Regions from separate parts of the Salinicola endophyticus genome, predicted to be linked through region 1. Evidence: predicted binding sites of a transcription regulator. Region 1 holds the regulator's gene; the other holds the start of a gene.
What was found. Region 1 encodes FliA, which starts transcription of late flagellar genes. Its sites were predicted from a motif close to CTAAAGTTNNNNNNNNNNCNGCCGATA; they were not measured.
Positions count from the first base shown of each region.

Region 2: a site for FliA is predicted at 11,035-11,061, ahead of ABV408_RS12405 (Cache 3/Cache 2 fusion domain-containing protein). Genes of this name have one in related genera too.

Region 1 covers NZ_CP159578.1:2,303,941-2,318,704, reverse strand. Annotated here, with positions in the region: gene ABV408_RS10485 (CheR family methyltransferase) at 1-572, shown strand, start outside; gene ABV408_RS10480 (chemotaxis response regulator protein-glutamate methylesterase) at 569-1,633, shown strand; gene cheY (chemotaxis response regulator CheY) at 1,701-2,090, shown strand; gene cheZ (protein phosphatase CheZ) at 2,110-2,769, shown strand; gene flhB (flagellar biosynthesis protein FlhB) at 3,021-4,190, shown strand; gene flhA (flagellar biosynthesis protein FlhA) at 4,187-6,271, shown strand; gene ABV408_RS10455 (flagellar protein FlhE) at 6,271-6,717, shown strand; gene ABV408_RS10450 (RNA polymerase sigma factor FliA) at 6,829-7,527, shown strand; gene ABV408_RS10445 (ABC-type transport auxiliary lipoprotein family protein) at 7,660-8,325, opposite strand; gene pqiB (intermembrane transport protein PqiB) at 8,322-9,974, opposite strand; gene ABV408_RS10435 (paraquat-inducible protein A) at 9,967-11,328, opposite strand; gene ABV408_RS10430 (calcium/sodium antiporter) at 11,610-12,578, shown strand; gene ABV408_RS10425 (cytochrome ubiquinol oxidase subunit I) at 12,937-14,349, shown strand; gene cydB (cytochrome d ubiquinol oxidase subunit II) at 14,354-14,764, shown strand, end outside.
Region 2 covers NZ_CP159578.1:2,762,925-2,777,688, reverse strand. Annotated here, with positions in the region: gene ABV408_RS12460 (cupin domain-containing protein) at 1-1,177, opposite strand, end outside; gene purB (adenylosuccinate lyase) at 1,207-2,580, opposite strand; gene hflD (high frequency lysogenization protein HflD) at 2,659-3,303, opposite strand; gene mnmA (tRNA 2-thiouridine(34) synthase MnmA) at 3,300-4,487, opposite strand; gene ABV408_RS12440 (NUDIX hydrolase) at 4,663-5,112, opposite strand; gene ABV408_RS12435 (pseudouridine synthase) at 5,230-5,820, opposite strand; gene clpS (ATP-dependent Clp protease adapter ClpS) at 6,264-6,593, shown strand; gene clpA (ATP-dependent Clp protease ATP-binding subunit ClpA) at 6,706-8,970, shown strand; gene infA (translation initiation factor IF-1) at 9,130-9,348, opposite strand; gene ABV408_RS12415 (arginyltransferase) at 9,514-10,278, opposite strand; gene aat (leucyl/phenylalanyl-tRNA--protein transferase) at 10,275-10,967, opposite strand; gene ABV408_RS12405 (Cache 3/Cache 2 fusion domain-containing protein) at 11,115-13,124, shown strand; gene ABV408_RS12400 (DNA translocase FtsK 4TM domain-containing protein) at 13,329-14,764, shown strand, end outside.

The DNA of each region.
Region 1 (14,764 bases):
AGATCAAGCGCCGCGGCCCCAGCATCAAGATCTGGTGTGCCGGCGCCTCGACTGGCGAGGAACCCTACTCGCTGGCGATGACCGTGCAGGAAGCGCTGGGTTCGGCGGCGTCGCAGGTCAAGATCCTGGCCACCGACATCGACACCGAAGCGCTCAATACTGCGCGCCAGGGCATTTATCCGCTGGAGGCGGTGGAAAAGCTGGGTGAGGCGCGCTGTCGGCGCTTCTTCCAGCGTGGCAGCGGCGCGCGTGCGGGCAAGGCGCGGGTGCGGCCGGAACTCGCATCGATGATCGATTTCCGCACGCTCAACCTGGTCACTGACAAGTGGTCGCTGAACGCACCTTTCGACATCATTTTCTGTCGTAACGTGATGATCTATTTCGACAAGGAGACCCAGTCGGCGATCCTGCGTCGCTTCGCCTCGCAGATGAAGCCGGATGGTCTGCTGTTCGCCGGTCACTCCGAGAACTTTTCGTTTCTGAATCAGACGTTCCGCCTGCGCGGTCAGACCATCTATACCCTGGCGGCGAATGCCGTCGCCGGCGCCGCGCGAGGAGGGCGCTCAGCATGAAACCTCGGATCAAGGTACTGTGCGTCGACGACTCGGCGCTGATTCGCGATCTGATGACCAAGATCATCGAGTCGCAGCCGGATATGGAGGTCGTGGCCACCGCGCCCGATCCGCTGGTGGCGCGGGATCTGATCAAGCGCCACAACCCGGATGTGCTGACCCTGGACGTCGAGATGCCGCGAATGGATGGGCTCGACTTCCTCGAACGCCTGATGCGCCTGCGCCCCATGCCGGTGCTGATGGTCTCCTCGCTGACCCAGCGCGGCTCCGAGATCACCCTGCGGGCGCTGGAGCTGGGGGCGGTCGATTTCGTCGCCAAGCCCGAGGTGGGCATTCGCGAAGGCATGCTCGAGTATGCCGACATGATCGCCGACAAGGTGCGCGCTGCGGCGCAGGCGCGGCCGCGTCGTCAGCCCGAGACGGCGACGCCGGCGGTGCCCCGCGAGGCGCTCAAGGCGCCGATGCTGTCGAGCGAGAAGTTGATCATCATCGGCGCTTCCACCGGCGGTACCGAGGCGATTCGTCAGGTGCTCGAGCCGCTGCCCGCCAACAGCCCGGCGATTCTGGTGACCCAGCACATGCCGAGCGGTTTCACGCGCTCGTTCGCCGAGCGCCTCGACCGCCTGTGCCGGGTCACGGTCAAGGAGGCCGAGCAAGGCGAGCGTGTGCTACCCGGGCACGTCTACATCGCGCCCGGCGACTGGCACATGCGCCTGGCACGCTCCGGGGCCAACTACGTGATCGCGCTGGACGACACCGCGCCGGTCAATCGCCATCGGCCCTCGGTCGATGTGCTGTTCGACTCGGCGGCCAGCTGCGCCGGCCGTAACGCGGTCGGGGTGATTCTCACCGGCATGGGCAAGGACGGTGCTGCCGGTCTGCTCAAGATGCGCCAGGCTGGGTCGCACACCGTGGCCCAGGACGAGGCCAGCTGCGTGGTGTTCGGCATGCCCAAAGAGGCGATAGCCCTGGGGGGCGCCGAAGAGATCGTGTCGCTGCCGGATATCGCGCGCCATCTGGTACAGCAGATGCACGCTTCCGGTCGCGCACAGCGAGTGTAAAGCTGACGGCGCGGTTGCCGATAATCAGGGCAACCGCCCGCGTATTGACAAGGATTGAGGAAAGACGATGGCTGACAAGAACATGAGCATTCTGGTCGTGGATGACTTCCCGACCATGCGACGAATCGTGCGCAGCCTGCTCAAAGAGCTCGGGTTCGAGAACGTCGAAGAGGCGGAAGATGGTCAGGAAGCGCTGACCAAGCTGCGCGCCGGCGGGTTCGAGTTCGTGGTCTCGGACTGGAACATGCCCAATCTGGACGGTCTCGAGATGCTCAAGGAGATCCGCCAGGATCCGGCGCTGTCGTCACTGCCGGTCCTGATGGTCACGGCAGAAGCCAAGAAAGAGAACATCATTGCGGCGGCCCAGGCCGGCGCCAACGGCTACGTCGTCAAGCCGTTCACGGCTGCCACGCTGGAAGAGAAGCTCAACAAAATTTTCGAAAAACTGGGCAAATGACGCCACAGGAGGGTAGATCATGAGCGGTGCCAACCCTCAAGAGACGGCGGCTCCCGACGACCTGATTCGTCGCATCGGCCATCTCACGCGCATGCTGCGCGACAACATGCGCGAGCTGGGCCTGGACAAGGAGGTCGAGCGCGCGGCCCAGGCGATTCCCGATGCTCGCGACCGCCTGAGTTACGTCGCTTCGATGACCGAGCAGGCCGCCGAGCGGGCGCTCAACGCCATCGACCAGGCTCAGCCGATCCAGAACTCGCTGGAGAGCGAAGCGCTGGCGCTCGACAAACGTTGGGACGCCTGGTTCGCCGAGCCCAAGGAGCTCGACGAGGCCAAGGCGCTGGTCACCGACACCCGCAGCTACCTGCAGGCAGTACCCAAGCAGACCAGCGCCACCAATGCGCAGCTGCTCGAGATCATGATGGCCCAGGACTTCCAGGATCTCACCGGTCAGGTGATCAAGAAGATGATGGACGTCATCCGCGAGATCGAACAGCAGTTGCTGCAGGTGCTGATCGACAACGCCCCGGACAGTGCCGAGCGGCGCGAGCTCTCGGCGACCGTCGCAGCCAAGCAGTCGAATTCGCTGCTTAACGGCCCCCAGATCAACCCCCAGGCCGCCGACGTGGTGAGCAATCAGGATCAGGTCGACGACCTGCTCGACAGTCTCGGCTTCTGAACCGATGCCGCGTCCCCGGCTGGGACGCGGCACTCTCTTTCTCTGCAGGCCGCTCTGTCGATAGTGCTTGATCGGGCAGCTTCTCCCTGCTGAGTTCCCATGCCGCGGCCCTGGACAGGGCCTCGGCCGGTGCGCCGTAGTCGCGCGACAAATAGCCGCCACTTGGGCGTGCTATTTCCGCCTTTGACTTTCCCCGCCGCCACGCAAAATGTCGTCCACGCGATGATGCGCCTCACTGTGGCGGAGTCCGCTTGGCCGAGCAGAACGACAGCGATCAGGAAAAGACCGAACCAGCGACACCTCGACGCCTGCAGAAGGCGCGCGAGGAGGGGCAGGTCGCACGCTCGCGTGAGCTCGCCACCTTCCTGCTGCTGGTCTGCGGTGTCGGCGGACTGTGGCTCATGGGGCATAGCCTGTACGACGACCTGGGCATGGTGATGGAACAGTCGTTCATGTTCGATCGCGGCATGATCTTCGACACCTCGCGCACGCTCAGCCACGTCTGGAGCCTGGGCCAGAGCACCCTGATCGTGCTGCTGCCGCTGTTTTTGCTGTTTGCGGTGGCGGCGGTGCTCGGCCACACGCTGCTCGGTGGCTGGCTGATGTCGGCCAAGTCGATGGCGCCGCAGCTCAGCAAGCTCAACCCGCTCAAGGGGTTGAAGCGCATGTTCTCGACCCAGGCGCTGGCCGAGCTGGCCAAGGCGATCGCCAAGTCGGCGCTGGTCGGCGGGGTCGGCGTCTACTATCTGTGGTCGCACAAGGGTAGCCTGCTCGGACTGATGGAGCTGCCGATACAGCAGGCGCTGGCCACGGCGATGCGCATCGCGGCGATCGGCTGTGGCTTGATCGTCGCCTCGATGATCGTGGTGATCCTGATCGATGTGCCCTATCAGATCTGGAGCCACCACAAGAAGTTGCGCATGAGCCGTGAAGATATCCGGCAGGAGCACAAGGAGAGCGAGGGCGACCCCCACGTCAAGGGGCGCATTCGTTCGCAGCAGCAGGCGATGGCGCGCCGACGCATGATGAGCAAGGTGCCCGCTGCCGACGTGATCGTCACCAACCCGACCCACTACGCCGTGGCGCTGAGCTACGAGCAGACGTCGATGGCCGCGCCCCGGGTGGTGGCGAAGGGCGCTGACGCAGTCGCCGCACGCATCCGCGAGCTGGGCGACGAGCACGGCATTCCCCGACTGGAGGCACCGCCGCTGGCGCGGGCGCTCTATCGCCACGTCGATCTCGACCACGAGATTCCGGCCGATCTGTATACCGCGGTTGCCGAGGTGCTGGCCTGGGCCTTCCGGCTCAAACAGGTAGCGAGCGAAGGGGGCGAGACGCCGCCGACGCCGCACGATCTTCCCGTCCCGCCGAGTCTCGACGATCGCGGTGACGGTACCGATATCCCCAAGGAGGGTGAATGAACGCGCTGACCCAGTGGTTCGGCCGGCAGCAGATGGCCGGCAGCTCACAGTTGAAGCTGCTGGCCGGCCCGGTGCTGATCATCATGATTCTGAGCATGATGATCCTGCCGCTGCCGCCGTTCGCGCTCGATCTCTTCTTCACCTTCAATATTGCGCTCTCGATCATGGTGCTGCTGGTCAGCATGTTCACCGAGAAGCCGCTCGACTTCGCGGCCTTTCCCGCGGTGCTGCTGTTCTCGACCCTGCTGCGACTGTCACTCAACGTGGCCTCGACCCGGGTGGTCCTCATGGACGGGCACGAAGGGGGAGACGCCGCAGGCAAGGTGATCGAGGCCTTCGGTGAATTCCTGATCGGCGGCAACTTCGCCGTGGGTCTGGTGGTGTTCCTGATTCTGGTGGTGATCAACTTCATGGTCATCACCAAGGGGGCCGGGCGTATCGCCGAGGTCGGCGCGCGTTTCACCCTGGATTCCATGCCGGGCAAGCAGATGGCGATCGACGCCGATCTCAACGCCGGCCTGATCGGTGAAGAGGACGCGCGTCGGCGGCGCAGCGAACTCAACCAGGAGTCCGAGTTCTACGGCTCCATGGATGGTGCCAGTAAGTTCGTGCGCGGTGACGCCATGGCGGGGCTCTTGATCATGGTGATCAACCTGATCGGCGGGCTGATGATCGGGATCGGCCAGCACGGCATGCCGTTCGCCGAAGCGGCCAAGACCTATACGCTGCTCACCGTGGGTGACGGCCTGGTGGCGCAGATCCCGGCGCTGGTCATCTCCACCGCGGCGGGTGTCACGGTCTCCCGCGTCAACACCGACCAGGACGTCGGTCAGCAGCTGCTCAGCCAGCTGTTCAACAATCCGCGGGTCATGTACCTCGCCGCCGGCGTGATGACGCTGCTCGGGGTCATCCCCGGCATGCCCAACCTGGTCTTCCTGCTATTCGCGATCGCCCTCGGCGGTCTCGGCTGGTGGCTGTCGCGCCAGAATCAGCAGCAGGCGGCGCAGCGCGTGGAGGAGAAGGCGCCCGCCGCGGTGCAGGAGACGCCCGAGGCGAGTTGGGACGATGTGCAACTGGTCGATACCCTGGGACTCGAAGTGGGGCACCGGCTGATTCCGCTGGTCGACCAGCGCCAGCAGGGCGAGCTGCTGGGACGGATCAAGAGCGTGCGCAAGAAGTTCGCCCAGGACGTCGGTTTCCTGCCCTCGGTGGTGCATATCCGCGACAACCTCGAGCTCAGCCCCAATACCTATGTGATCACTCTCAAGGGGGTCGAGATCGGGCGTGCCGAGGCGTTCCCCGGACGCTGGCTGGCGATCGACCCGGGCCAGGTCTCCGGGGCGATCGACGGCGTCGAGACCGAGGACCCGGCGTTCGGTCTCAAGGCCTACTGGATCGATACCGCCCAGCGCGAGCGCGCGCAGATCTACGGCTACACGGTGGTCGATGCCAGCACCGTGGTGGCGACCCATCTCAACCACCTGCTGCACGAGCACGCCGATGACATGCTCGGCCGCGCGGAGGTGCAGCAGCTGCTGGACAAGGTCTCCGAGCAGCAGAAGTCGCTGGTCGAGGACGTGGTGCCCAAGCTCGTTCCGCTCACCACGGTGCAGCGTATCCTGCAGAACCTGCTCGCCGAAGACGTGCCGATTCGCGATATGCACACCATCCTCGACGTGCTCGCCGAATTCGCGCCGCAGCAGACCGACGCCAACGAACTCACCGCCATTGTTCGCGTGGCGCTGGGCCGTGCCATCACCCAGCAGTGGTTCCCCGGGCACGAGCCGATGCATGTCATCGGGCTCGAGCCGCGCCTCGAGCAGGTGCTGACCCAGGCACTCAACAACGGTGGGGCACTCGAGCCGGGATTGGCCGATACCCTGATGAAGCAGGCCGCCGCTGCAGTCGAGCGCCAGCAGAGTCGTGACGAACCTGCGGTGCTGGTGGTCCAGCACGGCCTACGGGCGCTTTTGGCGCGTTTCCTGCGGCGGCAGATCAAGTCGCTGGTGGTGCTCTCTCAGGCGGAGATTCCCGACGACCGCACGCTGCGAGTCACCGCTACCATCGGTGGTAACGGCTGATGCGGCGCGCGGCGCTGATGGCCCTGACGCTGGCGATGTGCGCTACGCTGGGGATGAGTGCCGCGTTGGCCGCGGCGGCAGGTTCGTGGGTCGGCGCGCTGCCGCGGCAGGTGGTGGTGCCCAGTCAGCGCGCGCTGAGCAGCGATCCGGTCATGCCCCCCGCGCATCTCGGCCGGGCCAGCGTGACCCGCGTGGCCTGGCGCTTCGATGTCGAGGGCCCGGTTCAGGCCCTCGAGGCGCGGCTGTGCCAGGCCGAGCTCTGTGTGGCGCTGAACGCGACCCACGGCAGCACCCGGCGTTTCGCCGGCCGTGATGCCGGGCAGCCGCTGATGTTCTGGTTCCGTCTGCGGCCGCAGAGTGGCGCGCGCGCGGTGATCAGCCACGGTCAGGTCATGGTGGACTTCGACCGTGGCGCACCGCAGCAGCGCGACAAAAAGGCAAAATAGCGTCGCCGAGCCCGGGAATTTGACGGCTAGCGCTGGTCCCGGCGGCGCATAATGGATCGACTGGCACCGCTTTTGGGGTTGGGCCGGACGGGTTAATCACGAGGCGATTCGATGTATACCGTACAGGGCAAGATCGATCAGCGGGCAATGCTCGAACAGTACATGCCAATGGTGAGGCGACACGCGCTCTCGCTGCAGGTCCGGCTGCCCGCGAGTGTCGAACTCGATGATCTGATCCAGGCCGGCATGGTAGGTCTGCTCGATGCCATGGGGCGGTACGACAATGCCCATGGCGCCAGCTTCTCCACCTACGCCAATCAGCGTATTCGCGGCGCGATGATCGACGAGTTGCGTAGCCGCGACTGGATGCCGCGCAGCGTGCGCCGCAATGCGCGGGCGCTCGATCAGGCTGTCGGACGTCTGGAACAGCGGCTCGGGCGCACGCCCGAGGAGCGCGAGATCGCCCAGGAGATGGGCATCTCCCAGAGCGAGTACCACCAGCTGCTGACAGACGCCAACAACGGCTTCCTGCTCGCCTACGACGAGAGCGACAGCGAGAACGGGGTGGGTGCGGTCAGCGAAGGTGGGCCACCTTCACCCTTCGAGGCGCTGCTCGATGGTGACAACCGCGAGCGCCTCATGGCGGCGATCGATGCACTACCGGAGCGCGAGAAGCTGCTGCTGGGGCTCTACTACCAGGAGGAGCTGAATCTCAAGGAGATTGGCGCGGTGCTGGGGGTGAGTGAGTCTCGCGTGTGTCAGCTGCATAGTCAGGCGGTTGCCCGCCTGCGTAGCCGCCTGGTCAACTAGCCGCTTCCTGACAGTGGCCGCGCCAGCGGCAGCCTATCCGCATACCGCGACCCGGACGAGTCTCTCTTCGCCCGGGTCGCTGCTTTTCCGGCGCGGCGTCTTTTCAGTTGGGCTCAGGGGCTGCAGTCGGACTCAGGGTGTCTTGCCACTGCTCGGAAGCGACAGTTCGCTGGCAATGCGCTCACCGACCGCCTCCCAAGCCTCGCCCAGGGTGCGTACCAGCGCCGGATAGCCATCGGCGTTGAGCGGCCGGGTGATGTTGAAGGGCGCCTGACGCACCACGCGATTGCCCTCGCGTAACTGCCACTCACCCGACACCACCGCCTGGCCATCGTAGCGGCCCTGGAAGCGATCCACCTCGACGCTGAGACGCGCGTCACCGCCGCTGCCGGCACCCAGTACCAGCGTCTGCGGCAGTGCCTGGGTCAGGGTCTGGCGCAGGTTACGCGTCAGCTGACTGCCCAGGCTATCGGCCCACAGGTTCTGATTGGCGCTGTTGAGCTCGATATCGCTCAACTGCATCACGATGCCCTCCTGATCCAGATAGCTCGAGATCGCCACCGGCTGTACCACCAGCGTCGGCACGCTGACGCCGGTCACCGGTGGCACGTCGCCGACCGCCGGCAAGGTATAGCGGCTGGGATTGCTGGGCGTGCCGGCACAGCCGGCCAGGGTGAACAGGCCGGCGACCAGCAGCAGGCCGAGGGCGCTGCGGCCTGGACGCAGTTTTCGTATCTGCGCCCGGCGCAGCATCTTGCGCGTCGATGTGGTGGACAGTGTCTCAGGAGACGGTCTCATGGCGCGGCCCTCGGCGTCGGATCGGCCTGAACCTCACGATCGAAGATCAGGGCATTGGGTTTTTCGCTCAGCGTACGCGCCACCGGTTGCAGGTCGCGCATCAGCTGCTCCAGTTGCTTGAGCGTATCGTTGAGCTGACGGTAGCCGGACGATCCGGAGGAGAAGCCGTTCAGCGTGTTCTGCAGCTCCTCTAGGGTGTCGTTGACGCTACCCGGCAGCTGCTGGGTGGCTGGGTCGGAGACGATCGCGTTGACCGACTCGGCGATCTGCTGAACCTGTTCGAGGGTCTTCTGCGACGTCTGCATGGTCTTGTCCAGACTCGACAGGATCGGTTCGACCTTGAGGTTGTTGAGCTTGTCGAGCAGGTTGGAGACCTTCTGTTCGATCTGCGCAAAGCCGCCGGAGACCGTCGGGAAGACCGGCTTGCCATCGAATGTCATGGGTTTGTAGGCGGGGGCATCATCGCTGAAGTTGAGGTCGACGAAGAGCGCACCGGTGAGCAGGTTGCCGGCCTTGAGCGTGGCGCGCAGGCCGAGCTCCTTGAACATCTTCTCGAAGCGCTGGCGCACCTCTTGATCGTCGATCTTCTTGTTGATGTCCTTGCCGCTCTCCAGCCGCTGCGGCTCGATCCGGATCAGCACCGGGATCGCGAACTGGCTCAGGGTGTCCGGCTGTGGCGCGGTGAAGTGCCAGGGTACCGAGACCACGGTGCCCACGCGCACGCCGCGATACTCCACCGGGGCGCCGCGGCTCAGACCGCGCACGGTGTCATCGACCAGCAGTACGTAGTCGACGTACTGATCGTAAGTGCCCTCGCGGGCGCTCTCTTCGCTGTTATAGAGCGTGTAAGTGGCGTTCTGCTTGGCCGGGTTGCCCTGGGTCACGTCCTCCGGCACACCGAAGGTGACCCCGCCGCTGATCAGGGTTTCGAACGAGTCCAGGTTGACGCTGACGCCTTCGGAGTTGAGCTGCACGTCGATGCCCGAGGCGCTCCAGAAGCGTGTGGTGTCGGTCACCAGCGAATCGTAGGGCGCCTGAATGAATAGGCGATGGCGCATCTCGCGCTTGTCGGGGTCGAAGTCGGTGCTCTCGACGCGACCCACGGTGTAGCCCTGATAGGTGACCGGATCGCCGGCGCTGAGCGAGTTGCCCACCTGGCTGACCAGATTGATACGCAGCCCCGGTGCGTCGGGCGGGGCGACCGGCGGCTGATCGAGCACCTCGAAATGGTCCTGATACTTGCCGCTCTTGCCCGGTGCCAGCTGAATGTAGGCCCCTGAGAGCACCGTGCCCAGCCCGCTGATACCCTCGCGGCCGATACGCGGCTTGACCACCCAGAACCGGGTGTCAGTGTTGAGCATGCGCCCGGCATCGCTGGACATGCGTGCGGTCACCACGGTGTGGGAGAGGTCGTCGGAGAGGCGCACGCTCTCGACGTGTCCGACCTCGACGTTACGCGTCTTGATCAGCGTCTTGCCGGCTTCGATGCCCTCGGCGTTCTCCATATCCAGCGTCACCAGCGGGCCGCGGCTGGAGAAATTGTCCCATACCATCCAGGCGCCGATCAGCGCCGCCAGCAACGGCACGATCCAGATCGGCGACAGGCGCGACTGGGACAAGCGCTTGGCGCGCTGCAGCGAATCAGACATCGTCGGCTTCCTTGACCGGAGAGTAGGGAGACTGGCGCTTGAGGGCTGCGGGCATATGCGGTTGCACATCGCGCGTGTCCCAGATCAGGCGCGCGTCGAAGGTGATCGCCGCCAGCATGGTGATGACCACCACCGCGGCGAAGGCGAGCGCCGCCGGCCCCGGGGTGATCGCCAGCAGCGAACCGGCATGCACCAGGGAGACCAGGATCGCCACCACGAACACGTCGATCATCGACCAGCGGCCGATGAACTCGGTGATGCGATAGAGCTTGAGCCGCTTGTGGCGGTAGCTTAGCTGGCCGCGTCTGCGCACCACGATGCACAGCCATGCCAGGGCCAGAATCTTGCCGATGGGCACCACCACGCTGGCGGTGAAGATGATCAGCGCGATCGGCCAATCGCCGTGGGCGAGGAAGATCATGACACCGCCGATGATGGTCGAGGGGGTCTCGCTGCCCAGCGAGGTGGTGTTCATGATCGGATAGAGATTGGCCGGAATGTAGAAGATCACCGCTGCCAGCAGCAGTGCCCAGGTACGCTGCAGGCTGTGCGCGTTGCGAAAGCGCAGCCGCTCGCCGCAGCGCGCGCAGCGCCCGCGTCCGAAGTGGCTCAGCCGATTGACCAGGCCGCAGGTGGGGCAGCCGGTCACGCCCTGCGCCGCCGCCGGCTCACCGAGCCGGCAATGCTCCGGCGCGGGTGGCTCGCCGGCGAGGGAAAACCACATCCAGTCGATGTCCAGCGAGCGCGAGGTCCACAGCAGCAGCAGGGCAAAGGCACAGAACGACCAGAAAGAGAGCCCCAGATCGACCGAGGCCATGCCCGCGATCTTGATCAGGCTGACCAGGGCGCCGATCACGAAGACATCCGCCATCATCCAGGGGGATAGTTGCACCAGGGCGCGCGCAATGCGCCGGCTACGGGGCAGCGGTCGACGGCGTAGCAGACCGATCTGCAGCCAGATCACGCTGAGCAGGTAGAACACCGGCAGCACCACGATGGTCAGCAGCACCAGAATGCCGACGAAGGGCTCGTGGAAGTCGACCAGGCTGATCGCGGTATCGGTCAACTGAATGGCGTTGCTGACACCGCGTGCCTCGAAGCGAATGAAGGGAAAGCTCAGCGCCGCGATGAGGGCGATCAGCGCGGTGATCGCCAGCGCCAGACTGCGCTGGGCCGGGCGCGCGTGGCGGTGACTCAAGGTGTGGCCGCAGCGAGGGCAACTGGCACGCTGGTGAGGACGTAACGGCGGTAATGCCACCAGCAGGTCGCACTCATGGCAGGCGCGCAGCCGCCGACGCCGCGTGGCAGAGCGCCACGGCGCGGTGTCCTGAGCGACGGGGTGGTCGATACGCAGAGAGGCCAATCAAGCTTCCTTCGAGTTGCGGTCGTGCCGAGTCGTCATGTTACCTGAATACATACATTCATGCATGTTTGCTGGCTTGTCGGTAAGCCAGTGTAAGCCACGGCAGTCCGCGACTCGTCGGGCGTGCGGCACGCTGGTTCCGTGTCACGCTCCGATACTATAGTAGGTCAAGGCGCGAGTGCCTTAGAAGAACAATCGCTTACGCGGCGTCTAGGAGGAGAGCGCGCACCGTCAAGTGCGCTCGAGTGATCGCTATAAGGAGAGGGATAGCCATGCTGGCTCTTGGGGCAATCATCATTGGGCTGTTACTACTCGTCTGGAGCGCCGACCGTTTCGTCGAAGGGGCCGCCTCCACGGCGGGGCATCTGGGGCTGCCACCACTCCTGATCGGTATGCTGGTGATCGGCTTCGGCACCTCGGCGCCGGAGTTGATGGTATCAGCACTGGCGGCGAGCCAGGGTAACCCCGGGTTGGCCCTGGGCAACGCGTACGGTTCCAATATCGCCAATATCGGCCTGATCGTTGGGCTGGTGGCGCTGATCAGTCCGCTGATGGTGAATTCGCAGGTCATCCGTCAGGAGCTGCCGCTGCTCGGCGTGGCGACCCTGGTCTCGCTCTGGTGTCTACACGACGGTGAGATCTCGCGCGGCGACGCCGCACTGATGCTCGGGCTGCTGGCACTCTACTTGATCTACAGCGTGGCGCGCGCGCGGCGCCAGGATGACGACACTCTGGCGGTCGATGTCGAGAGTCATGCCGCGGCGCACGCCATGAGCCTCAAGCGCGGCCTGTTCTGGACCCTCTTCGGGCTGGTGCTGCTGATCGCCAGCTCACGGCTGCTGGTGTGGGGGGCGGTGAGCATCGCCCAGGCGCTGGGGGTCAGTGACCTGGTCATCGGCCTCACCGTGGTAGCGATCGGTACCTCGCTGCCGGAACTTGCCTCATCGCTGGTGGCGGTGCGCAAAGGGGAACACGACTTGGTACTCGGCAACGTAGTCGGCTCCAACTTCTTCAATACACTGGCGGTGGTGGGCTTGGCCGGGATGATCCATCCGATCGCCGTCGACGCCGTGGTAGTGACTCGAGACTGGCCGGTGATGGCGGGGCTGACCCTGGCGCTGCTGGTCTTTGGCATCGGTCTGCGCGGTCGCCAGGGGCGTATCAATCGACTCGAAGGCGGTGCGCTGCTGGCCAGCTTCATCGCCTACACCACCTGGCTGGTCGCCACCGTACTGGTATGAGGTCAGTGGCGCTCTAGCCAGCAGGGGAGCGCCAAAGGCAAGCGTCAGGGCTTGGCATATTGTCGCACCCTCAAGCGGGTGGCGACCCCGCTGCGAGCGTGGTGGGCGTCGCCAGCCCGCGTGGTTGGCGGCTTATGGCAGATTTGCCTAATGTTTGATCAGGGCCTGCGGCAGGGCTGCGACATTGCGACATCGTGTTAGCGGCTGTCAGCGCTCGTATCATCATTGCCAAGACCTGCGAGGGTCGATCTCCGCCGACCTCGACGGCCGGTCACTATAGAGGGAGCGCGCTCGGCAAAGCGGATGGCCCATCCGTTCCACCGGCTTGCGACGCTCTCGCACATCCGAGGAGCCAGCCATGGCACTAGATCCCATCCTACTCTCACGATTGCAGTTCGCGTTCGTGGTCTCTTTCCACGCCATCTTCCCGGTGTTCACCATCGGTCTGGCCTCCTATGTCGCCGTGCTGCAGGGGCTCTACGTCGCCACCGGTAACGCAGTATGGGACCGACTGGGCTACTTCTGGACCAAGATCTTCGCCGTGGTGTTCGGTATCGGCGTGGTCTCGGGCATCGTCATGGCGTTCCAGTTCGGTACCAACTGGAGCAACTTCGTGCGCTTCGCGGCCAATATCATCGGGCCGCTGCTCAGCTATGAGGTGATCACGGCGTTCTTCCTCGAGGCGGGGTTCCTCGGCGTGCTGCTGTTCGGCCGCCACCGGGTGTCACCCTCGGTGCACTTCTTCGCCGCACTGATGGTGGCGGTGGGCACCTTCATCTCGGCGTTCTGGATTCTGGTCTCCAACAGCTGGATGCAGACCCCTCAGGGCTTCGAGATTCGTGAGGGCGTGGCCCACGTGACCTCTTGGATGGAGGCGATGTTCACTCCGTCGTTCCCGTATCGCTTCGCCCACATGGCGCTGGCGGCCTTCCTCACCGGCGGTTTCGTGGTGTGCGGTGTCAGCGCCTGGTTCCTGATCCGCGGGCGCGACGTCGAGGCCCATCGCCGGGCGCTGTCGATGACCCTGTGGCTGCTGCTGATCCTGGCGCCGCTGCAGGCCTTCGTCGGTGACGAGCACGGGCTCGATACGCTCGAGCACCAGCCGATGAAGGTGGCGGCGATGGAGGGCAACTGGGACACCCAGTCCAACGTGCCGCTGCTGCTGTTCGCGCTGCCGGATCGCGAGCTGCAGGCCAACCGCATGGAGATCGGCATTCCCAATGGCGCCAGCCTGATCCTGCGTCACGATCCCAACGGGGTGGTGCCGGGGCTCAAGGAGATTCCCGAGTCGCAGCAGCCGCCGGTGTGGATGGTGTTCTACAGCTTCCGGGTGATGGTGGCGATGGGGCTTTTGATGATCGCCTTCGCGCTGGCCGGGTTGTTCCTGCGCAAGGGCGGGCGCCTTTACACCTCGCGGTTCTATCTGCGCGGGCTGCAGTTCATGAGCCTGGCGCCGTTTCTGGCGGTGCTCTCGGGCTGGTTCGTCACCGAGATCGGGCGCTCGCCGTGGCTGGTCTACAACGTGCTCTCCTACAAGGATGCGGTGACGCCCTCGCTCTCCGGCTGGATGGTTTTGGTGACGCTGATCGGCTACATCACGGTCTATGCGGTGATCTTCGTCTCCGGGGTCTACTACCTGTTCAAGGTGATTCGCCAGGGGCTCGACGAGCTCGATCCGGACGAAGAGATTCACGATGCGGATCGCCCGGCGCGGCCGCTCTCCGCCACCCACGTGCCGTTCGACGGCCACACCTCGGCCTCCAGGAGCTAAGCGCATGCAAATGTTCGATCTCTCCCTGATCTGGGCGGTCATCATCGCCGTCGGCGTGATCATGTACGTGCTCATGGATGGCTTCGACCTGGGTCTGGGTATCCTCTTCCCGTTCGCGCCGGACGAAGATGCCCGCGATGTGATGATGAACTCGGTGGCGCCGGTATGGGACGGCAACGAGACCTGGCTGATCCTCGGCGGTGCCGGGCTGATCGGCGCCTTCCCGCTGGTCTACACCATTCTGCTGCCGGCGCTCTACCTGGGCGTGTTCCTGATGCTGGCGGGGCTGATCTTCCGCGGCGTGGCGTTCGAGTTCCGCTTCAAGTCGCACCGCTCCAAGCGCTACTGGAGTCTCTCCTTCGCCGGCGGCTCCTTCCTCGCGGCCTTTGCCCAGGGCTGCGTCGTCGGCGCCTAT
Region 2 (14,764 bases), 460 kb from region 1:
CGTCGTCCTCATCCTCGTCCCAGCACAGGCTGCCGGCGTCGAGCAGCGCGGCCAGCACGGATGCCGCTTCGGGGTGGGCAAGGCTCTCCTGGTCCAGCGGCTCGGCGTCGCACAGGCGCCGCGCCAGCGCCGGGTCGCAGTCGAGGGCGTCGCCATCGGCGAACAGCGTCGCCCGGGTCGATGTCTGTGCGCGCCAGGCGAAGCGCGAGCCGGGGCTGTGCAGCAGACGCTCGCCGGCGCGGAGCGCGGCCTGTACCTCGGCCGGATCGCTGGGGCTGTCACTGGGCACCAGTTGATCGAGATACTTGGGCTGGGTCATGGCGCGTCCAAACCATTGCGCCATTTGATCCGGCCGGTCGATGGCGGCCAGCAGCAGCGTGCGCACGCGTTCCACCGCGGCATCGTCCAGCTCGCCGGGATGCTGCGGCGGCTGCAGATCGGCATCGGTGTAGCGCTGGCTGTCGCCGAGCTGCTCGCCGATGTAGTCGGCGAAGGCGGTGACGGTCTCGTCGACCGAGGGCGCGCGGAAACCGATCGAGAAGGTCATGCAGTCATCCGAGGCACTGACCCCGTGATGGGCCACACCCGGCGGCAGGTAGAGCATGTCGCCGGGCTCCAGGACCCAATCCTGATCGGGCTGGACTTCGAAGGTGTCGAGGATGCGCAGATCGATCCCGGCGATTAGCGCTGCCTCGTCGCCGGGCTTGCCGCCCAGCTGCCAGTGGCGTCGCCCGCTGGCCTGCAGCAGGAAGACGTCGTACTGGTCGACGTGGGGGCCGACGCTGCCACCGCTAGGGGCGTAGCTGACCATGATGTCGTCGAGCCGCCACTGCGGCAGGAAGTCGAACTGGGCGAGCAGTGCGGCGACCTCGGGCACGTAGTGGTCGACCGCCTGGACCAATAGTGACCAGCCGCTCTCGGGCAGGCGCGCGAAGGTGGCGTCGTCGAACGGGCCTTGGCTCACCTGCCACGCCTTGTCCGGGCCCTGCTCCTCGACCAGGCGCGACTCGACCTCGGGTTCGCAGGCCAGGCCGGCGAGGTCGTCCGGATCCAGGGGCGAGACGAAGTCGGGCAGTGCGCCGCGGATCAGCAGCGGCGACTTCTGCCAGTGGCGGCTCAGGAACTGGGCGGGCGTCAGGCCGCCCAGCAGCGTGCGCGGGGTATTGGCGGCGGTCATGGCATCCTCCTGCGGTGGGGCGGGCGCGCTCAGGCGCCCAGCGCCTTGGCCTGGGCGGCGGCGTTGCCCGTGTAGGTGCTCGGGGTCAGCGCCTTGAGCTCGCGCTTGACCTCGTCCGGCAGCGCCAGGGTGTCGATGAAGGCGGCGAAGCCCGCCTGGTCGATACGCTTGCCGCGAGTCAGTTCCTTGAGCTTTTCGTAGGGCTTCTCGATGCCGTAGCGGCGCATCACGGTCTGGATGGGCTCGGCCAGCACTTCCCAGCTGTTTTCCAGGTCGGCGTCGATGCGTTCCGGGTTGGCTTCGAGCTTGCTGATGCCCTTGAGCGACGCCTGGTAGGCGATCAGGCCTTGTGCCAGGCCGGTGCCGAGGTTACGCAGCACGGTGGAGTCGGTCAGGTCGCGCTGCCAGCGGGAAATCGGCAGCTTCTGGGCCAGGTGCGTCAGCACGGCGTTGGCGATCCCCAGGTTACCCTCGGAGTTCTCGAAGTCGATCGGGTTGACCTTGTGCGGCATGGTCGATGAGCCGATTTCGCCGGCCACCGTGCGCTGTTTGAAGTAGCCCAGCGAGATGTAGCCCCAGACGTCGCGATCGAAGTCGATCAGGATGGTGTTGAAACGACACACCGCGTCGAACAGCTCGGCGATGTAGTCGTGGGGCTCGATCTGGGTGGTGTAGGGGTTGAAGGTCAGCCCCAGTTCGGCGACGAAGGTCTCCGCATTGGCAGCCCAGTCGATGTTGGGGTAAGTCGCCAGGTGAGCGTTGTAGTTGCCCACTGCGCCATTGATCTTGCCCAACAGCTCGACGGCTTCGATCTGCTGGAGCTGGCGACGCAGACGCGCGGCGACGTTGGCCATCTCCTTGCCCAGGGTCGTGGGGCTCGCCGTCTGGCCGTGGGTGCGCGAGAGCATCGGCTGGTCGGCATGTTGGTGGGCCAGCGCGACGATGGCTTCGGTGACCTCGTGCATCACCGGCAGCAGCACATCCTTCAGACCGCCACGCAACATCAGGGCGTGAGACAGGTTGTTGATGTCTTCGCTGGTGCAGGCGAAGTGGATGAACTCGGTGACGGCGTTGAGTTCGGCGTTGTCCTCGACCTGCTCCTTGAGGAAGTATTCCACCGCCTTGACGTCATGGTTGGTGGTGCGCTCGATCTCCTTGATGCGCTGGGCATCCTCGACGCTGAAGTTGGCGACGATGGCGTCGAGCCAGGCACTGGCGTCGGCTGACAGCGCCGGCACTTCCTTGATGCCGTCATGCGCGGCCAGGCGCTGTAGCCAGCGTACCTCGACGGTGACACGGGCGCGGATCAGGCCGAACTCGCTGAAGTGCTGGCGCAGCGCGGCGGTCTTGTCGGCGTAGCGGCCGTCGACGGGAGAGAGGGCGGTGAGGGGAGAGAGTTCGATCATCTTGGGTTCCCGAAGCGTCGCGCGAGCGATGGGCTCGCGTTGGAAAAGGCGAAAGGCGGCGTGGGCGGCCCGCGTTCAGTGGCCGTCGAGCTCGCGCAGGGCGCGCTTGAGCGCGCCGCGCTGGAAGATCAGGCTCCAGCGTCGGCCCCCCTGCTGATGCCACAGCAGGGCAAAGCGCACGCCGCCGAGCAGCGCGGTGCGGATGCGCGGGGGCATGCCCGGGCTCTGCAACAGGCTCGGCTCACCCTGCACCACGATGCGATAGCGGAAGGTCGAGAGCGTCTCCTGGTACAGCTCGCCGAGACTGGCGATCACGTTGTCGTGGGTGTTGCCGAAATGTTCGGCCTGGCCCTGGATGCGTCCCAAGCGCTCACCCAGGGTGCGCATCATGGCCGGGTTCTTGCGCAGCTTCTGCATCAAAAGCACCATCGAGAAGCCATAGCGCATCACCGCCGGGGCCGCCTGCTGGCGCGACATCACCGCCTGCAGGGTGTCGATACCCTGGCGCAGGTTGTTGTGATGGCCGCCGTAGATCGACTCGAAGGTGGGCGGGTCGGTCTCGAGGGTAGCGCGCACCAGGGTATTCCAGGCGCGTTCGTCGCAGTGGCCGGTGCGCGCGAGCTGATCGACCACCGCGGCGGCCTGAAACACCCCAGCGAGGGCCAGTGCCTGGCGACCGCTGGCGCCAAGGGGGGCAGACTGGATGGGCGTTGGGTTCATGCCGAACGCGCGCTCCCTGTGAGTGAAGTGGGCTCGACCGCGCCGGCAGCGGTGGTGGCAGTGGCGCGGATCACCGCGCCGCCGAGGCAGACGTCGTCGGCGTAGAGCACCAGCGACTGGCCCGGCGTGACCGCGCGCTGCGGGGTATCGAAGTGCACCGCCAGGCCGCCGTCCGCGAGTACCTGCACCGTGCAGGGCTCGTCCTGCTGGCGGTAGCGGGTCTTGGCGCGCAGACGTGTGGTCTGCGGCGGGGCACCGGCGATCCAGGCGGCGGGTTCGCAGTAGGCGGTGTCGCTGTAGAGCAGCGGGTGCTCGCCCTGGACCACAACCAGCACATTGCGCTCGAGATCCTTGGCGGCGACGAACCACGGATCTTCGCTGTGCGCCTTGAGCCCGCCGATGCCCAGGCCGCGACGCTGGCCCAGGGTGTAGTACATCAAGCCCATGTGCTCGCCGACCACTTCACCCTCGGGGGTCTCGATACGCCCCGGCTGGGCTGGCAGATACTGCTTGAGAAAGTCGCTGAAGCGGCGTTCGCCGATGAAGCAGATGCCGGTCGAATCCTTCTTGCGCGCGGTGGCCAGGCCGTGGCGCTCGGCCAGGGCTCGCACCTCGGACTTCTCGAGCTCCCCCACCGGGAACAGCGTCTTGGCGATCGCCGCGCCCGGCACCGCGTGCAGGAAGTAGCTCTGGTCCTTGTTGGCATCGCGCCCCTTGAGCAGCTCGGCGTGGCCGTCCGCGGTGAGGCGCCGGCGCACGTAGTGGCCGGTGGCGATCAGGTCGGCGCCGAGCATCTCGGCGTAGTCGAGGAAGACTTTGAACTTGATCTCGCGGTTGCACAGGATGTCCGGATTGGGCGTGCGCCCGGCCTGGTACTCGGCGAGGAAGTGCTCGAACACGTTGTCCCAGTACTCGGCGGCGAAGTTGGCCGTGTGCAGCTTGATGCCGAGGCTGTCGCAGACCGCCTGGGCGTCGGCGAGATCCGCCATCGCGGTGCAGTACTCGGTACCGTCGTCCTCGTCCCAGTTCTTCATGAACAGGCCCTCGACGCGGTAGCCCTGCTCGAGCAGGCGCAGCGCGGTGACCGAGGAGTCGACGCCACCGGACATGCCCACGATCACGGTGGTGGCGCCGGTCGCGGTCGGGCCCTCGGGTGTCTCGGATGGAGGTGTGGCAAGCGTCATGGCGAATCTCTGGCCGACAGGGCCCGTGGCGAGCGGGGCGCAACCCCCGGCACCGGCACGGGCCGCGGAATAAATGACCCGGGATTATAGCCGAAAGCGCGGGGCAGCATCGAGTGCGCCACGCTGTCGGCTTGCACAGCGCTCGCGCGGCCGTATCGGCGTCGGCAGCAGGGGGTCAGCGTTCGCGAATCGCATCCAGCGGAAAGCGGCGGCCCTCGCGCACGTCACGCAGGCGCTGCATCACCACCGGGCTACGCAGACGGCGGGCGCGCTCGAGGTCATCGATCTCGTCGAAGGTCAGCCAGTGGGCGCTGACGATCCCCTTGTCGAGCGGGTTGCCCAGATGCGCCAGCGGTAGCCCCAGAAAGGCGTGGCTATGGAAGGTGAGTCCATCCTGGGTGTGATGGACATAGAGGCCGAGATAGTCGGTGATCGCCACCTGCCAGGCCGCCTCCTCGCGCACTTCGCGCTCGGCGGCGGCGACCAGCCGCTCGCCGCGCTCGAGGTGGCCGGCGGGCTGATTGTAGAGGCTGAACGGGCCGCCACGATCCTCCTCGACCATCAGGTAGCGGCCGGCGCGTTCCACCACGACGGCCACGGTCACGCGTGGTGTCCAGCGATTCATGTCATCTCTCTCCCCACTCGAACTCTCCCGCGGCGCGCTCTGGCGGCCGGGCTGGCTACGATCATACCGGGTCTGGCGTCGCGGCACAGCCCGTGTGGCCCACCCCGGAGCCTGCGCTCAGCGGCGTCGGTGCCTCCGCACGCGGCCAGGGGCAGGGGCCGTCGGCAGGTTGAGCGGCTCACTGCGCCACGCCCCGGAGGCCAGATCTCCCAGCTGCCAGGGGCCGATCGCGACCCGCATCAGGCGCAGCGTCGGATGGCCGATATGCGCGGTCATGCGCCGTACCTGGCGGTTGCGCCCCTCGTGCAGCTCGATCTCCAGCCAGGTGGTGGGGATCTCGCGGCGAAAGCGCACCGGCGGATCGCGCGGCGGTGGCGGCGTTGCGGCCAGCCGGCGAACCCGTGCCGGCCGGGTCGGGCCATCCTTGAGCGTCACCCCGCGGGCGAGCGCCGCCAGGTCGGCGTCAGCCGGTGCCCCCTCGACCTGCACCCAGTAGCGTTTGGCCAGTTTGTGCCGCGGGTCGCTGATGCGGTGGATCAGGCCGCCGTCGTCGGTGAGCAGCAGCAGGCCCTCGGAGTCGTAGTCGAGGCGGCCGGCGGCATAGACACCCGGCACTGCCAGATGGTCGGCGAGGGTGGCGCGACCACGATCGTCGGTGAACTGGCAGAGCACCTGATAGGGTTTGTGCAGCAGGTAGATTCGACCCATGGCGTTCGCGTCGAGGCGGCTCCTGGCGAGTGAGTGGTTGGCATGACAAGGCACGGACGGCGAGAGACCGGGCGCGGGTGGCGGCCGTTGCGGGACTGGCGTCAGGGCCCCTGGCTAACTATTTTTTGTTCGGGCTTGCATCATGGCGATATCGGCCGCATCTTCAAGGGAACCTCGGGTCTTCAACGGTATCCAACACCTCACTGAGAGACGGCTCGATTCGCACCTGTATGATGATTCGCACTTGGGCGAGGCGGCCAAGGCACCGGCGCCCGGCGAGGCACCCCGGAGCTGCACAGAGTACCCGTGCCGGTCGCCAGACGCACCCGCCGCGATACCCGTGCGACGGTAGACGAACCCGGCCTCAGGAATTCATCCTTACTATGTTAGAGATCGTAAATAGCGTGTCGCCTGATTCCCATGAGGAGCCGGCGCGTCTCGGCATGACGCGCCCTCCCGACCCTGATCACCACGAGCAGGGAGACGTTGCCGAACAGGCGTCGGAGCCGCAGCTGGCGCCGCCGCCGATGTACAAGGTCGTACTCTACAACGACGATTACACGCCGATGGAGTTCGTCGTCGAGATACTTCAACGTTTCTTCGCCATGGACAGTGAGAAGGCGGTGCAGATCATGCTCGCCGTGCACACCCAGGGGAAGGCGACCTGCGGCATCTTCACCCGCGACGTGGCGGAGACCAAGTGCCATCTGGTCAACGAGTATGCGCGCGAGTGCGAACATCCACTCCTGTGCGATGTGGATGCCGTCGAGTAGGGGTGGTGGGGCGGTCCGCGACGCTTTGTGCGTCGGGGACTTGCGAAACCGCTGTTTGTGCCCGATTGTGAAAGTGCCGACCGACGCCCTCAGTGGCTAAAAGGGGACTGCCATGTTGAGTAAAGAACTTGAACTCACCCTGAACACGGCCTTCACCGTGGCGCGCTCCAAGCGACACGAGTTCATGACCGTGGAGCACTTGCTGCTGGCGCTTCTCGACAATGCTTCGGCAGCCGACGTGCTAAATGCCTGTGGGGCGAATCTGGAGAAGCTTCGTGCCGATCTGCAGGATTTCATCAACTCCACCACGCCGCTGATCCCCGAGGATCAGGACGATCGCGAAACCCAGCCCACCCTGGGCTTCCAGCGCGTGCTGCAACGCGCGGTATTCCACGTCCAGTCCTCCGGCAAGAGCGAAGTCACCGGCGCCAACGTGCTGGTCGCGATCTTCTCCGAGCAGGAGAGTCAGGCGGTCTATTTCCTCAAGCAGCAGAGCGTGGCCCGCGTCGACGCGGTCAACTACATCGCTCACGGCATCTCCAAGGTGGCGGGCCACGGCCAGTCGCAGCAGCCTTCTCAGGAGTCCGAAGAGGGTGAGGAGGCCGCTACCGAGAATGGCCAGCACCCGCTCACCAGCTACGCCACCAACCTCAACGAGCAGGCCCGTCTGGGCAAGATCGACCCGCTGATCGGGCGCGATCACGAGCTCGAGCGGGTGGTGCAGATCCTGGCGCGCCGGCGCAAGAACAACCCGCTGCTGGTGGGCGAGGCAGGCGTCGGCAAGACCGCCATCGCCGAAGGCCTGGCCAAGCGTATCGTCGAGGAAGATGTCCCCGATGTGATCGCCGATGCGGTGGTCTACTCCCTCGATATGGGAGCGCTACTGGCGGGCACCAAATATCGCGGTGACTTCGAGAAGCGCCTCAAGGGGCTGCTGGCGGAGCTGCGCAAGCAGGAGAACTCGATCCTGTTCATCGACGAGATCCACACCGTGATCGGTGCCGGTGCCGCCTCGGGTGGGGTCATGGACGCCTCGAACCTGCTCAAGCCGCTGCTCTCCTCGGGTGAGCTGCGCTGCATCGGTTCGACCACCTTCCAGGAGTTCCGCGGTATCTTCGAGAAGGATCGCGCCCTGGCTCGCCGCTTCCAGAAGGTCGACGTGCCCGAGCCCTCGGTGGATGACACCATTCGCATCCTCAAGGGCCTGCGCGGGCGCTTCGAGGAGCACCACCAGCTCAAGTACACCGATGGTGCGCTGGAGAGCGCGGCGCGGCTGGCGGATCGCTACATCAACGACCGTCACCTGCCTGACAAGGCGATCGACGTCATCGACGAAGCCGGTGCGCATCAGCGGCTGCTGCCGCCCGAGGCGCGGGTCTCGACCATCGATGTCGATCAGGTCGAGGCGGTGGTGGCGTCGATCGCGCGGATTCCGCCCAAGAGCGTCTCCAGCTCCGATCGCAAGCTGCTCTCCAATCTGGAGCGCGATCTCAAGATGCTGGTGTTCGGTCAGGACGAGGCGATCACCAGTCTGTCGGCGGCGATCAAGCTCTCGCGGGCCGGGCTCAAGTCGCCCGACAAGCCGGTCGGCAGCTTCCTGTTCGCAGGGCCCACCGGGGTCGGCAAGACCGAGGTGGCACGTCAGCTTTCCCATCTCATGGGGATCGAGCTGGTCCGCTTCGACATGTCCGAATACATGGAGCGCCACACCGTGTCGCGCCTGATCGGGGCGCCTCCCGGGTATGTCGGCTACGACCAGGGTGGGCTGCTGACCGAGGCGATCAACAAGCAGCCGCATTGCGTGCTGCTGCTCGATGAGATCGAGAAGGCGCACCCGGAGGTCTTCAATCTGCTGCTGCAGGTGATGGATCATGGCCGTCTGACCGACAACAACGGCCGCGAGGCGGATTTCCGTCACGTGATCATCATCATGACCTCGAACGCCGGTGCCGAGCAGATCTCGCGTCGCTCGATCGGGTTCCAGACCCAGGATCACTCGACCGACGGCATGGAGGTGATTCGCCGGACCTTCTCGCCGGAGTTCCGCAACCGCCTCGACGGGATCATCCAGTTCCATGGCCTCGAACCGTCGATCGTGCGCAACGTGGTCGACAAGTTCCTGGTCGAGCTGCAGGCCCAGCTCGACGAGAAGCGGGTCCAGCTGGATGTCGACGAGGATGCCCGCCGCTGGCTGGCCGAGAAGGGCTACGATCCGGAGATGGGCGCGCGACCGATGGCCCGCGTGATCCAGGAAAAGCTCAAGAAGCCGCTGGCCGAGATGATCCTGTTCGGCGATCTGGCCGAGAACGGCGGCGTCGTCCACGTCACCGTGGAGAACGACGAGCTGCAGCTGGAGACCGAGGCCGAAGTGGCCTGACCGGTCGACGGTCCCAACGACAACGCCTCGCCATGGCAACATGGCGAGGCGTTTTCGATTCTGGGTGCTGGCGGCGGCTAACGCCCGTGACAACGGTGGATCAGGGCGTAAGAGACGGGCGGGAAGCGGATTCCCGTCAGCGGGGCCGAAGGGCGGGGCTCAGCGCGAGCGGTAGACGATGCGGCCCTTGGAGAGGTCGTAGGGGGTCAGTTCGACCTTGACCTTGTCGCCGGTCAGAATGCGGATGTAGTTCTTGCGCATCTTGCCGGAGATGTGTGCAGTGACGACGTGACCATTTTCCAGCTCGACGCGGAACATGGTGTTGGGCAGCGTGTCGACGACGACACCCTCCATTTCGATATGATCTTCTCGTGCCATATAGGCGATCCCTCTTGGATATTGGTTGGCGGACCGCACGGTCGGCTGTCGACGCACACCACCGCGAACGGCGGCAGTGCCATCCACGGTCAGCGACGAGCCCGACCAGGGCCTCTGAAGTGCGCGATATTATGGGCCATCTCGCCGCCGAAGGCAAAAATCGGCTCAGGTCAATGCTGTCACGGGTACCCGGCGCTGCCAGCGGCCGCCATCGAGGTACTCCAGTGGCTGATACGCCTGCTTGTAGCGCATCTTCTGACTCTCGCGAATCCAATAGCCCAGATAGACATGCGGCAGGCCGCGCCGGCGCGCCAGTTCGATCTGGCTGAGCACCGCGAAGACGCCCAACGAGCGCCGCTGCAGCGCCGGGTCGGGGTCGAAAAAGGTGTAGATCGCCGACAGTCCGTGGCCCAGCAGGTCGGTAGCGGCGACCGCGATCAGTCGCTCATCGAGCCAGAATTCGAGCAGCTTGGCGAACGGCTGGGTCTGGGTCAGGAACAGTCGGTACTGCTCGCGGCTGGGGGGGAACATGTCGCCATCGGCGTGGCGGGCACGGATGTAACTTGCGTAGAGCGCGTAGTGGCGCTCGTCGAACAGCGTCGGGCGCAGCCGCGTGGTGATATCGCGATTGCGCTGCATCAGCTTGCGCTGGGTGCGCGATGGGGTGAAATCCTCCACTGGAATGCGCACCGAGACGCAGGCATTGCACGCACCGCAATGGGGGCGATAGAGATTGGCCCCGCTGCGTCTGAAGCCGAGCAGGGTCAGGGCGTCGTAGACGTCCGCGGTGGGCGGCTCCTGCGGGTCGAGGAACAGCGTCGTCGCATCGCGTCCGGGGAGGTAGCTGCAGGGGTGCGGCACCGTCAGGAAGAAACGGAGATCGCGTGCCTGACGCTGCGCTGTGCTGCGGTTCGCATTGTCGCTGCTCACGGGGGCTCCGAGGGCCAGAGGCCGGCTGGGGTGGGTTGGTCCACGCTCTTCTCAAGGTAGTCGATGAACGTCTCGCGGGCGATTTCCCTGGCGCCCATGCTGGCCAGGTGCGCGGTATGCATCTGGCAGTCGATCAACTGGAAACCGTGAGCCTCGAGATGGCGTGCGAGGGCCACCAGCGCGACCTTGGAAGCGTCGGCGCAGCGACTGAACATCGACTCGCCGAAAAACGCCTGGCCCAGCGCGATGCCGTAGAGCCCGCCCACCAGCTCGCCGTCGCGCCAGGTCTCGACGCTGTGGGCGTGGCCCAGGGCGTGCAGCCGGCGATAGGCATGGAGCATCTCGGCATCGATCCAGGTGCCGCCGCTACCGGCGCGCTCGGCCGCACAGGCGCCGATGACCGCGCCGAAGGCGTGATCGAAGGTGGTGGTGAAACCGCCGTTGCGCAGGCGTTTGGCCAGGCTGCGGCGTACACGAACCTCTGACGGGAACAGCACCATGCGCGGCGCGGGTGACCACCACAGCAGCGGATCGCCCTCGCCATACCAGGGGAAGATGCCGCGGCGGTAGGCGGCCAGCAGCCAGTCCGGGGTCAGGGCGCCGCCGGCGGCGAGCAGCCCGTTGGGCTCGTCTAGCGCCTGACTGACGTCGGGAAACGCGACGGGAGCGGGGGGGAGCCAGCGCAGCATGCCATCCATCCTGTGGGTCTTGCCGTGGGGCTTACGGGCGCTGAGCGGCGACCCGCATTGCCGTGAATTAAGGTTTGCGCATGGGCTGCCGATAACCCGCCTGTTCCTCTGACACACTGACCTTCCGACAATAAGGTAGAACAATCGATGGCGGCAATTCGACAACGGCTGCGCCATGCGGGTATCGGCACCAAGTTAGCGCTGATCGTCGGCCTGCTTCAGGTCGTGGTGTTGCTGGGGCTGGCCTTTGCCATGGCCCAGACCAGCAGTAGCCAACTACGCAAGGCCACCGAGCACGAGCTGGCGACGCAGCAGGCATCCATCGCCGATATGCTATCGCTCTTCGACTATAGTCTGCAGCAGCAGGCCAATCGCTTCCTCGACATCTTCGCTGACCAGTACATGGGGCGCTTCGTGCTGCTGCCCGATCAGCAGGTCGAGGTGGCCGGGCGCCAGACCCCGATGCTCAAGGATGGACTCGAGGTCATCAACGACAACACCTGGAAGCTCGATCGCTTCACCGAGCAGACCACCGCGCCGGCGACCGTGTTCGCCCGCGAGGGCGACGACTTCGTGCGCGTGGCGACCTCGCTCAAGGATGCCGACGGCAAGCGCGCCATGGGCACGCTGCTCGACCGCGGCTCGCGCAGCTATGCCAGCCTGATGGCGGACAAGACCTACACCGGCCTCGCCACGCTGTTCGGCACCGCCTACATCACCAAGTATCAGCCGATACATGATAGTGATGGCAAGGTCATCGGCGCGCTCTTCGTGGGGGTCGACATCAGTGCCGAAATGGAGAAGGTGCAGTCGCAGATTCGCGGCATGAAGATCGGTCAGCAGGGCTACACCATGCTGATCGCCGCCGGTGGCAAGCGCGCAGGGCAGGTGCTCGCGGGCGGCCCCTACGAGGGCACCGACCTGCGCCAGGGCGAGCGCGCCGCCGTTTTCGCGCCGCTGTTCGACAAGGCCTCCGGCGAGCTCGACTACACCGCGAATGGCGAGCAGCGGCTGCTGGCGTTTACCCGCTATCCGGACTGGCAGTGGGTCATCGCCGGCTCGGTATCGATGGACGAGATCAACGCCGGGGTGATGGCTGCCCGTGACCGCTTCCTGCTGATCGCGGTGGGGATCGCGGTCCTGCTCAGCCTGCTCCTCTACGTCATCTTCAAGCGGCTGGTCTCGCGGCCCATGCAGCGCACGGTGGAGCTTGCCCGGGCGCTCGCCGAGGGCGACCTGTCGCAGCGTATCGACAGCCGCCGACGCGATGAAATTGGCCAGCTGGTGCTGGCGATGAACGGCATCGGCGACGGCCTCGAGCGGATCGTGCGTCAGGTGCGCTCGGCGATCGAGGAGACCGACGGGCATACTCAGGAGCTGGCCGCGGGCAACGCGGACCTCTCGGCGCGCACCGAATCCCAGGCCTCGAGCCTCGAGCAGACCGCCGCCAGCACCGAGCAGCTCAACGCCACTGTGCGCCAGAACGCGGAGCGCGCCCAAGAGGGCGATGCCCAGGCGAGCCGCACCGCCGAGGCCGCCGGGGACGCGCAGAAGACGGTCGACTCGACGGTCGAGGCGATGCGTCGTATCGACGAGATGGCCAAGCAGATCGCCGACGTTGTCGGGGTCATCGACAGTATCGCCTTCCAGACCAACCTGCTGGCGCTCAACGCCTCGGTCGAGGCCGCACGCGCCGGCGAGCAGGGGCGTGGCTTTGCGGTGGTGGCGCAGGAGGTGCGTAGCCTGGCCGAGCGCTGCGCCAACTCGGCGCGCGAGATCAAGGGGCTGATCGGGCGTACGGTGGAGGAGGTCGAGAACGGCAATCTGCAGGCCGCGGAAGCCGGCGAGCAGGTCGCCGCGATCGTCTCCCAGATCGAACGTATCAGTGCGCTGATGGGCGAGATCCGCCTGGCCTCCGAAGAGCAGTCCCACGGTATCGAGCAGATCAACGTCGCGGTGTCGCAGATCGACGAGACCACCCAGAGCAATGCCGCACTGGTGCGTCAGTCGAGCCGCTCGACCCAGCAGTTGAGCGAGCAGAGCCGGCGCCTGAGCGAGACCGTGGCACTGTTCCGGCTGCGCGCGGGCGGTGGCAGCGATGACTCCGCGCCGGACGCGGCTGACACCCCGGCATTGCCGGGACACACGCCGACCTGACCCCACCCCCGGCGCCGCACTCGTGCCGGGTGCGGCGCCCCCCTGTGATGTCGACGCGGGCCCCGGTATGATGGCGGGTCGAGGAAATCGGCCCGCCGTCGCGGGCCGGTGGTGCATCGCCGCCGACCCGGGCACCACGCAAGGCCCACGGGAACGCGGCCGTTGAGGCGTCCTGCCGGAAGCAGGCGCGAGGGGGTTGAGCGTTTGAGTGCCAAGAGTTCGGCCAAGAAGGGCCGTCGTTCATCTGCGCAAGCCAAGGAACAGGCACGTCGTGTGATCATGCAGCTCCAGGGCGTGACCCGCGAAGGCGCCGTGATTCTGCTGCTCGCGATCTGTGTGTTCCTGCTGCTGGCGCTGTTCAGCTATCACCCCGGCGATCCCGGTTGGTCGCATAGCGGGCCCGACCAGGATATCGCCAACTGGATGGGGCAGATCGGGGCCTGGCTATCCGATGTCCTCTATTCGTTGTTCGGCGCCAGTGCGCTGTGGTGGCCAGGCATGTTCGGTCTGGCGGCGTGGCGCATCATGCGCCAGCACCAGGTCCAGATCGCCTGGGATCCGGTGGCACTCGCCGTGCACACCGGCGGCCTGGTACTGCTGTTGATGAGCACCACCACGCTGGGCGACCTGCATTTCTACAACCCCGCCAGCGACCTGCCCAACCAGGCCGGCGGCATCCTCGGCATGGGCATCGCCGGCGCGCTGTCGCAGCTGGTCGGCGTGCATGGCACGACCTTGATCGCCATCGCCGCCTTCATGTGCGGCTTCACCCTGTTCACCGGCATGTCCTGGCTGACCGTGATGGACGAACTGGGCAGCTCGTGTCATCGCCTGTACCAGTGGCTGCGAGCCCGCAGCGCCGAGCGCCGTGAGGTGCGCGACAACCGCCGCGCCGAGCAGCAGGCCGAACGTGAGCAGATCGAGCGCGAGCAGAGCGCATCCGAGGAGAGCGATACCGCCGACGCAGCGCCCACCACGGCGGTGGACAAGCCGCGCTGGTGGGCGCGCTGGTTACCGTGGCAGCGCGCGCCGGATCTCGCGCAGTGGGAGGAGGAACCCTCTCTGGGCGCCTCGCTGCAGCAGGAGCCGGCGTGGGAAGGGGCGGGTGGCGAGTCTGGCAGCGGCCAGCGCCAGTCACGCTGGCGCCACGATGGTAGTACCGATATCCCCTGGGAGGTACCCGAGCGTACGCCCTCGGCCAAGCAGCCCGAGGCCGCCTACGCCAGCCGCCAGCAGCGTGAAGAGGCGCGGGAGCCGACTCTGCACGAGCGCTCACCGGCCGCAGCGCCCCGCAGCGAGCCCGAATGGCGGCCCGCGCGCTCGGCCACACCGCCGCCGCGGCGCCGCGACGACTCCCCGCGTGAACCCAGTCTGACTCCGCGTGAGCCGACATTGGCTCCGCGCGAGCCGACGTTAGACCCGCACGAACCCGCGCCGGGTCGCTCGGCCGCCGACGTGGCGAGGCCGGAGACGGGCGCTGCAGCATCGCCCTATGGCCGCGAAGGGGTTGCGCCCGAGGCACCGGCGTCGCCGACTCAAGCAACGCCCGATGATGACGCCGCGCGTACCCCATTCCGTGCCGATGTCACCCGCCGGCGTATTCCCGAGGCGTTCCAGGCATCGCCGATGGCGCCCGAGGA